4 regions of the Pseudohaliea sp. genome follow, and region 3 is predicted to be linked to each of the others. Evidence: predicted binding sites of a transcription regulator. Region 3 holds the regulator's gene; each other region holds the start of a gene.
What was found. Region 3 encodes sigma-54, which starts transcription at its own class of promoters, with help from an activator protein. Its sites were predicted from a motif close to TGGCACANNNNTTGCNNT; they were not measured.

Region 1: a site for sigma-54 is predicted at 1,815-1,832, ahead of ACX93N_RS07845 (PEP-CTERM sorting domain-containing protein). Genes of this name have one in related genera too.
Region 2: a site for sigma-54 is predicted at 1,264-1,281, ahead of glnA (glutamate--ammonia ligase). Genes of this name have one in related genera too.
Region 4: a site for sigma-54 is predicted at 1,812-1,829, ahead of ACX93N_RS07820 (THxN family PEP-CTERM protein). Genes of this name have one in related genera too.

The regions. Positions count from the first base shown of each region.
Region 1 is NZ_JBTOLW010000012.1:18,516-21,718, reverse strand. Features, by position in the region: gene ACX93N_RS07855 (GNAT family N-acetyltransferase) at 1-138, opposite strand, end outside; gene ACX93N_RS07850 (acyltransferase) at 152-646, opposite strand; gene ACX93N_RS07845 (PEP-CTERM sorting domain-containing protein) at 950-1,756, opposite strand; gene ACX93N_RS07840 (nucleotidyltransferase family protein) at 2,038-3,063, opposite strand; gene ACX93N_RS07835 (HprK-related kinase A) at 3,060-3,203, opposite strand, start outside.
Region 2 is NZ_JBTOLW010000014.1:24,506-27,708, forward strand. Features, by position in the region: gene typA (translational GTPase TypA) at 1-1,059, opposite strand, end outside; gene glnA (glutamate--ammonia ligase) at 1,391-2,797, shown strand.
Region 3 is NZ_JBTOLW010000037.1:10,289-13,491, reverse strand. Features, by position in the region: gene ptsN (PTS IIA-like nitrogen regulatory protein PtsN) at 1-219, opposite strand, end outside; gene hpf (ribosome hibernation-promoting factor, HPF/YfiA family) at 229-516, opposite strand; gene ACX93N_RS14665 (RNA polymerase factor sigma-54) at 577-2,076, opposite strand; gene lptB (LPS export ABC transporter ATP-binding protein) at 2,266-2,991, opposite strand; gene lptA (lipopolysaccharide transport periplasmic protein LptA) at 2,969-3,203, opposite strand, start outside.
Region 4 is NZ_JBTOLW010000012.1:15,111-18,313, reverse strand. Features, by position in the region: gene ACX93N_RS07835 (HprK-related kinase A) at 1-575, opposite strand, end outside; gene ACX93N_RS07830 (HPr-rel-A system PqqD family peptide chaperone) at 572-784, opposite strand; gene ACX93N_RS07825 (hypothetical protein) at 873-1,424, opposite strand; gene ACX93N_RS07820 (THxN family PEP-CTERM protein) at 1,894-2,829, shown strand; gene ACX93N_RS07815 (hypothetical protein) at 2,928-3,200, opposite strand.

The DNA of each region.
Region 1 (3,203 bases), on a different contig from region 3:
CCAGTCCCAGCGCAGAAAGGGAGGGGGAGCGATCTCCGCCTCGAGGCGGCGCCAGTCTGCCTCGAGGGTGGTGGCAGCCCGCTCCGCAAGGCACTCAACCTGGTAACCGTCCGTGGGCACCGGCTTCGCGCGCGGCATCAGGCCCCCGCTGTCACGGCTGCGGCGCCTGTTCACCGCTGGCTTCATCGAGCCGGGAGCGTACCACCCGGGCCGGGTTGCCGACGGCGATGGCATAGTCCGGGATGGGCCGGGTCACCACGGAGCCCGCCCCGATCACGCAGTGATCACCGATATCCGCCATGATCAGCGCGCCGTTGCCGATCCAGCAGTCCCGCCCGATGTTGACGGGCACGAACTCCCCGCCCTGGTCCCGGATCGGGATGGCGAGGTCATCGAAGCGGTGCTGGCCGGTCCCACTCATGATGTGCACCCCGCTCGCGATCAGCGTGTCGTCGCCGATGCGGCAGGCGCCGATGTTGCACTGGGGGCCGATGTAGACGCCGCGGCCGATGACGGTGTCGCGCTGGGAGAAGAGGGTGGCGAAGCCGATGAAACAGTCTTTGTCACAACCGACAAGGGTAAAACGGCAAAGTGCAATACGTAAGTAGCTGCCTGCCTTGCCTGGTACCTGACTGAAAAGTTGCATGAACGCGGTGAAGCGTCCATCCCCGCCGTATGGGGGGCATGCGTAGTCAAGCGCTACCAAGGGAAAGACAAACAGACTAGCGGTCCAGCGTGCGAGAGTCTTGATGACTGATTTCAAGCTGGCTGCGCCCCAGGCGGTCGAAGCTGTAAACGTCAAAGTCTAATGACAGATGACTAAAGCTGGAAGACCTGCTGCCGCTGCCGAATTTTCCATAACCTTGTTGAGGAACAAAAAAGGCCCCCTGAAAAAGGGGGCCTTACTTAACGGAGTGCTTCTGAGATGATGGCGCAACGGCCCCAGGCTTTAGCTATTAAACTTCCGCCTTACAGTTCCGGCTACGCCAAGAAGCCCAAGTGCAAAGAGAGCCAAAGTCGCGGGAGCAGGCACCTCTTCGAATCTCGCCGAGCCATCCGCTACGAAGGTAATCTGCTCAAGCTGCGCGCCGTCTTCAAGCTCTGCCTGGCCAGGCGTGGTTTGCAGATCAGACAGCGTCAGATTGATATTCAGCGTCGTAGGACGGAGGCCGGGACCAAATCCAAAGTCTTCGTCGCCGAAGTCGTCCGTGGCGCCAGAGTCAAAAAAGAAGTAGTCATTTGCGAAGAACGTTGGGAGCGCAATGATACTCGATTCATTGTTGCCAGTCGGAAGCGGGACGCCCGTGTTGTCAATACCAACGCCTCCGTCGTCGATATCGAAACTGGCTATCTCGAAATCGCTATTCCAAGTGTCGACAAGTGAAATGGTGCCTCCGGTAAAGGTAGCAGAACCATCGAGCAGGTCTGCCTCCCCCACAGCGTTACTCAACCTTGCCTCAAATTGGCATTCACCACCCAGGTTAAGCGGGAAGCAAAGAGAACCGAAAGGATCAGCTGCGCCGGTAACGTCGAAAATAGCGGATTGCTCAAACGTATAGGTCGTTGGCGAGGTGAACCCCGTCACATCTACAGTAACGCCGCCCGTTACAGTAAGACGCTCGTATTCTACACCGAGCACGGAACCGTCGCCCCCAGGCGCCAACCAAAACGGAATGATTGCGGCATTTGCCCCAGCCGCAAACACCATGCTGCTGACCAAGCCCGCCGATGCAAGGGCTTTTTTCATTGATAACATGACTACGTCTCCTTGAGATGTGCAGGCTACACCTTATTCAACGCTTCTGAGCGTCGCTTCATCAAGTGATATGCCAGAGCCGTGCCTTTACTAAAAAAATAAATAAAAAACAACAAGTTATAATTTCAAGGCGACACTGCTACATTGCTTACTGTAAGAAATACTGACAGGCCACTCGTCGATTGCTATGCCGCTCTATGTTCTAAGCTCTTAGTCATGTAGTTGAGGGGCTTCTTTGCTCCGACCTGAACTTTGGCGATCCCGCTCCTAACCTGGTGCAATCAGTATTGAGCGGTGAGCTTTCTGGCAGAGTGGCAAATGAGGGTGTCGAAAGGCATTCGCAGCCAGTGGGCACGAAGAAAAAGTAACCTCTCAGCTAATCGCTGGAGGTGGTGTGGCCTTCCGCCGGGCACCGCGCTCCAGGCCAGCAAGGTAGGCACTAGGCTGGGGCTGGTTTGACGCATTCCTGGCACTATGTCACGGGCGTCGAGAGTGCCGCCGAAGAGCGATACGAGTACCGATATCGAGTGTTTGAGCTGCAGGACTAGACCAAGGGCTGTAGCGCGTTCGCGTAACCGCTCCTCGGCGTCGAAAATAGTGAGCATCCGGTAAAGGTCATCAAGATCCCGCAGCCCTCCCCGCGGCTCATCGCTCACCAGCAGGTGCGCCACCACGTGGAGGATCATGTCTTCGTCGCAGAGCCGGTGGAAGGGCGTGCCGGGGATCGGGACGGCTGCGTCGAAGAGCGGGGCCGGGTCGAAGGCGAGCCGGTTGGTGCGCTGCACCAGGGCGTGGTGCACATCGAGTTCGAAGTGGCTTTCCGGGTGGCGCATCGGGGGTAGCTCATGGGCCCACGTCCGGTAGTAGTGCTCGTCGTAGGCGCTAAGCTGGCCGTCGAAGTGCCACCCCGCTGCCTTCAACCAGCCTTCGCAGGCCGGCAGGGCGGCTTCCGGCACCAGGATGTCGATATCGTTGAGGCCCCGGCCGCGGGCGACCGGCAGCCCCGCCGCGAGGTAGGCGGCGCCCTTGAGCAGCACCACGGGGGCCCCGATGGCCCCGGGCAGGCGCTCGAGGCTGGCGAGTTCGCGACGGGCGGTGACGTGCAGGTGGTCGAGGTAGGCGCGTGTGCCGGCCATGGACTCTGCGGCCGCCGCCGGTATGTTCTTGACGCCTGCGTCTTCCAGGAGGAAGGAGAGCCTCCCCAGCAACCGCGTGCGCCGGGCGTCACCGATCAGGGCATCCCAGGCCCTGGGCTCCAGCGCTTCCGCCCGCTTCGGGTCTGCAAGGACCTGCAGGAGCGGGCTCACCGGAGGTCGTCCTCCAGCAATGCTTCTATGCTATCCACCGCCTCTTCCACGTTGCCATGCTCCAGGCGAAAGCTATCGACATTGCGCAGCAGCCGGCAGGTGCTGGTGAAGCCGGCCTCACCGGTAACACGATAGTTGAA
Region 2 (3,203 bases), on a different contig from region 3:
CGGGCTGTCGCCCGGTTCCACCCGCAGCGCCACGTTGTGGATCAGCTCGCGCTCGAGGCGCTCGGCGAGGTTGCGGGAGGTGACGTACTTGCCCTCCTTGCCGGCGAAGGGCGAGTCGTTGACCTGGAAAGTCATGCTCACCGTGGGCTCGTCCACCGTCAGCGGCGGCAGGGCCTCGACAGCTGCCGGATCGCAGAGCGTATCGGAGATGTTGAGGCCGTCGATACCCGTCACGCAGACGATGTCGCCGGCGCTGGCCTCGGCCACCTCGACGCGCTCGAGACCCAGGTAACCCATGACCTGCAGCACGCGCCCGTTGCGCTGGCCGCCCTCGCTGTCGACCACGGCGACCTGCGCGTTCGGCGCAAGCCGGCCGCGGGTGATGCGGCCGACGCCGATGACCCCGACGTAGCTGTTGTAGTCCAGCGCGCTCACCTGCAGCTGCAGCGGGCCGCGCTCGTCCACCTTCGGCGCCGGCACCTCGCGGATGATGGCATCGAAGAGCGGCGTCATGTCGCCGGCCATGGCCTCGTGGTCGAGGCCGGCGATGCCCTGGATGGCCGAGGCGAACACAATCGGGAAATCGAGCTGTTCTTCCGTCGCGCCGAGGTTGTCGAACAGATCGAAGACCTGGTCCACCACCCAGTCGGGGCGCGCGCCGGGGCGGTCGACCTTGTTCACCACGACGATGGGGCGAAGGCCGCGGGCGAAGGCCTTCGCGGTGACGAAACGGGTCTGCGGCATGGGTCCGTCCACCGCGTCCACCAGCAGCAGCACCGAGTCCACCATGGACAGCACGCGCTCCACCTCGCCGCCGAAATCGGCGTGCCCGGGCGTATCCACGATGTTGATGCGGTAATCGCCGTAGCGGATCGCCGTGTTCTTGGCGAGGATCGTGATCCCGCGCTCGCGCTCCTGGTCGTTGGAATCCATGATCCGCTCCGCGCCGGCGCTGCGCCGGTCGAGGGTACCCGATTGCTGCAGCAGGCAGTCGACGAGCGTGGTCTTGCCATGGTCGACGTGGGCGATGATGGCGATGTTGCGCAGGGACTCGATCACGGGATTCTCCGCAGGCCGCGATGCGGCGAAAAAGGCGCAGGATTATACCTGACGCGGCGCCGGCCACCAGCCTGCTTGCAGGCACTCCGGGAGCAATGCACTATCTAGGTGCCCTCTTGCACCAACAAAGGGCGCAGGCTTCCCCGATTGCCGCCGGGTGGAAAAAAAGCCTATTTGATTCAATGGCCTGTAGCCGGGCCCGGCTGGCACAGGACTTGCAATTCCGCGAGGCACCAGAACTGACGCGGTGCGCCCTTTGCGGTGCGTGGCGCCGACAGCTCGCAAGAAACGGGTCCGAGGACCCGATGACATTCCCAACGGAGGACTGACCATGTCAGAGAAGACCCTGGAACTGATCAAGGAAAGCGAAGCGAAGTGGGTCGACCTGCGCTTCACGGACAGCAAGGGCAAGGAGCAGCACGTCACCATCCCGGCCACGGAAGTGGACGAGGATTTCTTCGAAGAGGGCAAGATGTTCGACGGCTCCTCCATCGCGGGCTGGAAGGGCATCAACGAGTCGGACATGATCCTCATGCCAGACGACTCCAGTTCCGTCGCCGACCCCTTCACCGACGATCCCACGGTCAACCTCCGCTGTGACATCGTCGAGCCCTCCACCATGCAGGGCTACGAGCGCGACCCGCGTTCCGTCGCCCACCGCGCCGAGGAGTACCTCAAGTCCACGGGCATCGGCGACACCGCCTTCTTCGGCCCGGAGCCGGAGTTCTTCGTCTTCGACGACATCAAGTGGCACTCGGACATGTCGGGCGCCGGCTACACGATCCACTCCGAGGAAGCGGCCTGGGTTTCGAGCCACAAGTTCGAGGAGGGCAACATCGGCCACCGTCCGCGCGTGAAGGGCGGCTATTTCCCCGTTCCCCCGGTCGACTCCCTGCACGACATCCGCGCCGCCATGTGCGACGCCATGGAGCAGATGGGCCTCCCCGTCGAGGTACACCACCACGAAGTGGGCACCGCCGGCCAGTGCGAGATCGGCGTCAAGTTCAACACGCTGGTGCGCAAGGCGGACGAGGTACAGATCCTCAAGTACTGCGTACTCAATGTCGCCCACGCCTACGGCAAGACGGCCACCTTCATGCCCAAGCCGCTGGTCGGTGACAACGGCTCCGGCATGCACGTCCACCAGTCGATCAGCAAGGATGGCGAGAATGTCTTCGCCGGCGACGGCTACGCGGGCCTCTCGGAAACGGCGCTCTACTACATCGGCGGCATCATCAAGCACGCCCGCGCCCTCAACGCCTTCACCAACGCCGCCACGAATTCCTACAAGCGCCTGGTGCCGGGCTTCGAAGCGCCGGTCATGCTCGCCTACTCGGCGCGCAACCGCTCCGCCTCGATCCGCATCCCCTACGAGCCGAGCCCCAAGGGCAAGCGCATCGAGGTCCGCTTCCCGGACCCGACGGCCAACCCCTACCTGGCCTTCAGCGCCATGCTCATGGCCGGAATCGACGGCATCCAGAACAAGATCCACCCCGGCGACGCCGCGGACAAGGATCTCTACGACCTGCCCCCGGAGGAGGGCAAGGCGATCCCGACGGTGGCCTCCAGCCTCGAGATGGCCCTGGACGCCCTCGACGCGGACCGCGCCTTCCTCACCGCCGGCGGCGTCTTCACGGACGACATGATCGACGGCTACATGGAGCTCAAGCGCGAGGACATCGAGCGCCTGAACATGACCACCCACCCGGTGGAGTTCGACCTCTACTACTCCGTGTAAGCTTCTACCCGGCTCACATTTCCGGCCCGCAATTGCGGGCCTTTTTTTTGGTTTCGCGCAAGGCTCCGAAACCGTTGATGAAGCGAACCGGCAGCCTTGCAAAGCCGGGACGCACAGCGACATTGGCTTCTCGAAGCATCCCGGGGCGGCTGCTGGCTAAGGCCCCCAGTCGCTCCCCGATACACGCTTTGTGGGGGCCTTAGCCAGCAGCCGCCCCTACCGCCTGGCAAACCCACCGCGTCGGAAGTACGCGAGGCGGAAGGGGCAAGCGCGGGATACGTCTCTCACAAAGCGTGTAACGGGGAGCGACTGAGCGACGTATCCCGCGCTCGCCCCGGAAAGGAGCGGTGTCCCTTTCCCGCCCGCCCCTGGCACATGTCCGGAGAAGGCCGTAAACAGCACCTTG
Region 3 (3,203 bases):
GCTCGCGAGGCGGCAGTGCGGAATGGCGATGCCGCCACCCAGGCCGGTACTGCCGAGCTTCTCCCGGGCAAGCAGCTTGCCGATGAAATCACCGGGGTCGAGGTCCGGGTGGTCCGCCGCGACAAGCGCGGCGACCTCTTCAAAGATGGCTTTCTTGCTGGCCCCCGGCACGTCCCGCCGGGTACGCGCCGGTGACAGCAGTTCCTCAAGTTCTCGCATGCGCCTGTCCTAGTGCGGCCGCGCCTTTTCCTTGTGCTTGATGAGCTGCCGGTCGAGCTTGTCGGCGAGCGCGTCGATGGCGGCGTACATGTCGTCCGATTCCGCGGCGGCAAAGATGTCCGCACCGGAGATGTGCACGTTGGCCTCGGCCTTCTGTACCTGCTTTTCGACGATGAGAGTGACTTCCATGTTGGTAATGTGGCTGTGGTGGCGCTGGAGCCGCTCGAACTTGCTTTCCACATAGTCGCGGAGCGGGTCGGTAACGTCGACGTGATGGCCGCTGATGTTGAGTTGCATACTGGACTCCTTGTGCGTTGCAACGCAGGTATGCCCGGGTCGTGGCCGGGCGCTCAGTTCTCAGACCAGGCGCTTGCGCTCGCTGGACGGCGGGATGTAAAGGCTGTCCCGGTACTTCGCGATCGTCCGCCTGGCCACCTTGATGCCCTGTTCTTCCAGCAGCTGCGCGAGCCGGCTGTCGCTGAGCGGTTTGCGCGGGTTCTCCGCCGCGATGAGCTTGCGGATGAGCGCGCGGATCGCCGTTGAGGAACAGGCGCCGCCCGCGGTCGTGGCGACGTGGCTGGAAAAAAAGTACTTCAGCTCGAAAATGCCCCGGGGGGTATGCATGTACTTGCGCGTGGTGACCCGGGAGATGGTCGATTCGTGCATCGACACGGCCTCGGCAATGTCATGGAGCACCAGCGGCTTCATCGCCTCTTCGCCGTACTCGAGGAAGTTGCGCTGGTGGGAGACGACTTCCGAGGCCACCTTGAGCAGGGTCTCGTTGCGGCTCTGCAGGCTCTTCAGGAACCAGCGGGCCTCCTGCAGGTTATCGCGCAGGTAGGTGTTCTCGGCGCTGTTGTCGGCGCGCCGGATCAGCCCGGCATAGGTGTCGTTGATGCGCAGCCGCGGCGCGATGTCCGGGTTGAGCTCGACCACCCAGCGGCCCTCGCGTTTGCGCACGAACACGTCCGGTACGACGTACTCGGTGTCGTCGGCACCGATACGCTTGCCGGGGAACGGGTCGAGGGTCTGAAGCAGCTGCAGGACGCCGCGCAGCGCGTCCTCGTCGAGGCGCATGCGGCGCAGGATCTGCGCGTAGTCGCCGTTGCCGAGCTGTGCCAGGTGGCGGCTGACCAGGGTGCGCGCCTGCTCCAGCCAGGGGGTTCCCGGCGGTAGCTGCCTGAGCTGCAGGAGCAGGCATTCCTGCAGGTCCGCGGCAAAGACGCCGGTGGGCTCGAACTGCTGCAGGGCGTGGAGCACGGCCAGCACTTCCTCGCGCTCGATCTCGCCCTCGAAGTCCGCCGCGCAGAGCATGTGCAGCTCGTCCACGGTGCTGGTGAGGCGGCCGTTGTCGTCGGTGGCATCGATGATGGCCAGGGCGATCGCGCGGTCGAGGTCCGACAGGCGGGTGAGATTGAGCTGCCAGAGCAGGTGGTCGTGAAGGCTCTGGACGCTGGCATTGCGGCTGTCCATGTCGTAGTCGGCGCCCTCGGCCGCCGGGCCCGGCGCGGAGGGCGCGGAAGAGGGCACGAGGTCTTCCCACTGCGTGTCCACGGGCAGGTCCTCGGGCATGGTCGGCTCGTAGTCGCCGCTCTCGCCATCCCCCGCCGCGGTGCGCTCGAGGCTCTCCAGGGGGCCCTCGCCGTTGCTGGCTGTGAGGTTCTCGCCGGGCTCGGGGCTCTCCAGGGGCGCGTCGTCGTCGCCCTCGTCGAGCTCGAGCATCGGGTTGCTCTGCAGCACCTGCTGAATCTCGAGCTGCAGGTCCAGCGTCGACAGCTGCAGCAGCTTGATTGCCTGCTGCAGCTGCGGCGTCATGGTCAGCTGCTGGCCCAGCTTGAGTTGCAGTGCTTGCTTCATGATCGCGAGGGGGAGGCGTTCCTTTGCCCTGTTCGAGTGCAGTGTAGCGCCGGCCCGCCGGCGGAGGCAACGGACTGGCGCGGAAATTGCAGAGATTGGTGCCCGGGCCATTGACGCCCGTCAAGAATCGTGGCGAAGACCCTCGAGGCCCGCCCCTGGCGGTGCCGCGAGCGCTCTCTGCCGGTGCCTTCAGAGGCGGAAGGTATCGCCGAGATAGACCTTGCGGACTTCCGGGTTGTCGAGCACGGCCTGGGGGGAGCCGGCGGCGATGATGCGACCCTCACCGACGATGTAGGCTGTCTCGCAGATGTCGAGGGTCTCGCGCACGTTGTGGTCCGTGATAAGGACACCGATGCCGCGGTGCTGCAGGTGGCGGATGATCTCCTTGATGTCCGATACGGAGATCGGGTCGACACCGGCGAAAGGCTCGTCGAGGAGAATGAAGGCCGGTTCCGTGGCCAGCGCCCGGGCGATCTCCACCCGGCGGCGCTCGCCGCCGGACAGGGCCTGGCCGAGGCTGCCCCGCAGGTGCGCGACGTGGAACTCCTCGAGCAGTTCGTCCCGGCGCTCCCGGCGCTGGGCGCGGGTGAGGTCCCGCCGCGTCTCCAGGATGGCCATCAGGTTGTCGCCGACGGACAGCTTGCGGAACACGGAGGCCTCCTGGGGCAGGTAGCCGATGCCCCGGCGCGCCCGCTCGTGCATGGGCAGACCGATGATGTCCTCGCCATCGATGGTGATCTGCCCCGCATCGGCGCGGATGATGCCGACGATCATGTAGAAGCAGGTCGTCTTGCCGGCCCCGTTCGGGCCCAGCAGGCCGACGACCTGGGCGCTCTCCACGGCGAGGGAGACGTCCCGCACCACCGGGCGCCCGCCGTAGGCCTTGGCCAGCTTACTCGCCTTCAGTTCCGCCATCGGGCGTCGCTCCTGCATCGGCGGGGTCGGCCGCCGTTTCAGCCGCTGCGTCGGGCGCCGCCCCGGAAGGCGTTGCCGGCGCGGTCCCCGCAGCGTCGCTGTCATCGGCCTCTGCCGGGTTCTCCGCCTCGTTGGCCAGGCGCGGCGGGATCACCACCTGTACCCGCTCGCCGCCGCTGTCGGCCGCATCGGCGCGGACCAGCTGCTCGCGA
Region 4 (3,203 bases), on a different contig from region 3:
GGCGCCACCCGCGCCAGCAGGTCGATGGATTCGTTCTTCAGCGGCGCGGCCCGGGGTAGGGGAAGCAGCAGGCCATCCTCGTGGCGGAGGATGCCGAACTCGTCCGAGAGCAGGCGCCAGCCCCGCCCGACGAGCGCTGCGCAAAGCGTGCTCTTGCCCGAGCCGGGGCGTGCCGGCAGAAGCAGCGCCCGACCGGCCTTCTCCACGACCGCGCTGTGAAGCAGCAGGTAGTTGTGGGCCGACATGGCGATGCACCAGTTGAGGCCCCACTCGTACATGGGGAACGCGTGGCTGAAGGGGTAGGGGTCGAAGGGGGTCATCCCGTCGGCCCGGAAGAGCGCCTGCCGCCGCAGCAGCCCCGCGACGCCGCGGCCGCGGGTCACGGCTATACGATAATGACACACGGTATCGGCCGGGAGCGGTTCGAGACTGCCGTAGGCCCGTTGCCAGGTGTCCAGGAAGGAATCGAGGCGGCTTTGCAGGCGGACGAGAAACGGCCCAGTGCGGAAGACCAGGTCGCCGCTGCGGGCGAGCTGCCTCAGTTCGCCACTGCTCGGGGGCGCCGGTTCCTTCATGGCCGGGTTTCGAGGATCCCGAGATCGGCCAGTTGTCTCAGAACCTGCTCTGTACGGCCCTTCCAGTGGTCACCGCTCTCCCCGAGCGACGCCATGACTGCCTCGACGAGGTCCGTCAGGCTTGTGCCGCTGCCTGACGCCACGAGCGCGGCCACGTGCGCGGGGAAAGCGTCAAGTACATGGGTCTGCCCCGTTCGCCGGTCGTACACCGCCGAAAACGAGTCAAAGTGCTCGAACCGCAACACCTCGGAACTGGCGCACCGCCAAAACACGCCTGCTGCGACCGGTGCCTCGCCGTCAGCCTCCTGAATAGTTCGTGCCCGATCCACCGATGGACATCAGGCAGGAGGCCTCCAGGGGCGTTGCGGCATACACATCGAAGTCGTCTTCCGGGATTTGCGGCCACATGCCCACGCGGACTGCTGCGCCGTTCTGGATGTCGTAGAGAACGAGCACCTCGCGCGTTTCGGGTGCTTCGTAATCATTGGCCAGATCGACATAATTGCTGGCATCGGAATCGAAAGCGGTATATGCGTTGCCGTCATGATCGTACAGGATGCCGCCGATGTCATAGAGGTTCTGGGGCGAGCCGCCGACGGCGCGTTTATAGTAGTTCACGGCCTCGCGGACCGCGTTGTCACCCTTGATGCTATTGCCGTTATCCGGATCTTTCTTGTTGGAGACCCCGCTCAAGGTGCACTGCTCCAGCCCCAGGGCACTGCTGAACGCCATGGCACTGCGCGGCGCGGCCGTGGCGACGAGCGGCGCGATTGCGGAGGCCTTGATCAGACGCCGCCGCCCGGCGTCGAGCCGAATCCCCAAATCTCGTTTGTCCGACCTGTCGTCCATTGCTTGCTTCCTGAGCCCGTAAGAGCCCGCCGGCATATCACGCGTGAAGATTATCGCGCCGTCCAGGCGCTGCCCACAACCTGCGCGGTAAAGTGTGACCCAGTGCTCAAACTGTCCAGAGACGCAGCTTTACCTTTCCACGGAATCTGTGTGATTCACTATGGGAGTTGCATGCAATTTGCAAGCCAGCAATAAATCCATCTATTTTCAATAAGTTGTGGGGCTTGCAGATCGCTGCTGTAAAGTTTGTCGACACTGGAGCGGCGGATTCGGGGAAAGCCCCCGCTGGTATCGTGTCCGGATTTTTTACAATCAGGGTCGGCGAATGCCCCACGAGCGCCTCGAGTCATACTCCGTTTCCGCGATTTCCATGGGGTTTTTTCCTTTTGGCGCGTTTTTTGCAGCTGATGCATCACAGTAAAATAGTGAGTCCCAGAGCCGTGCAACAGGCGGCTGGAGGGTGATCAAGATGATGAAAGATTGCGAAATGGTGGCGAAAATGAAGACGACACAGCCTTTGGTAAAGCGGGCAGCCTGGCTTGGGCTGGGTGCGATGTTGTTCGGGAGCGGGCAGGCCCTTGCCAGTCCCATTTTTCCCTTCTGGGATTTCCGGGTGGAGGCCGGCTTCACGACCTTCGCTGGCGAAGGCGCATCTTCCAGCAGTAGTATCGTGGGGGAGGATCTCACCTCTGGCCTCGTCGACCCGGATGACACCTCCCAGCCTTTTGACGCCGACGATGATTGGCAGACCATTTCCTGGGGCCCCACGGACGGCGCCCCGAGAAGCAGCATCGGTGTCGAGCTGGGCGATGGCTCGGGTACGAATTTCGTAGGGCAGCTTCAGACCGGTGGCCCGCTCGTGACGACCGGCAATGTGTTCCACCAGAACAACGTCTTGCCAGGTAACGGCGTCACCTTGGACACGGCTTCCCTCGTGACCCAGATCTTTATTGTCCCCCGGCTCGCGGCCGGCTCCCCCGTGGCGCCGCCCGACAGCGCGCTGGAGGACACGATTTCGCTGTCCATCAACTTCGAGGAGACCAGCAACAATAATAGCTGTGTCGCTGGCAGCAGCACGAATTGTGATGACGTTTTCGTGGTCAACGTCAAGGATGAAGCCTTCAACCGCTCCACCGGCCTCATCGAGCGGCTAATTTCTGTGGGCGGCAACGATTACATCGCGTCCGTCAAGATCGAGGGTCTCGGTGAACTCGGCACGGACGCCTGTGCGGAAGCGGAAGTCACCATCGAGCCGGGTGAGCCGACCTGCATCGGTCTGCTGACCGGTGAGGGCCAGAGTAATGTCTTCACGACCTCAGTCGGTATTCGCGCCGTACCGGCCCCCGGGACGCTGGCGCTGCTTGGGCTCGGGCTGCTGGCACTGGCGCGCCGTCGCCGTAGCTGAGCCGGGCCAGGGCCACTCTGAGAGCGACCGCTTCTATTTCAGGGCGGTCGTTTTTTCTTTTCGGTTTTCCTTCTCGGTAGGTCAACGGTCTCCGTAGGTCAACGTTGCTGCCGCCGCCGCTCCCCGCGGCGGCGGTCTTCGCGGATCAGGCGGCCGTTGATGGTTACCGGAAAAGAAATTTTCTGCGGCTTCTGTCGCCTGTCGAAGCCAGTGCGGCGAAGGCCGCGTGGGTTTGTACGGGTAAAACGTGGAAGCGGCAGGCGGCTCACCCGTCCCCGCAGGAATTGCTGCGCCGAAGCTGCCATGACAAAAACTGCAAGGCCGACCACCGCGGCGCCGATAAGAATTACCAGGATCACGCTCGCATCCATGGC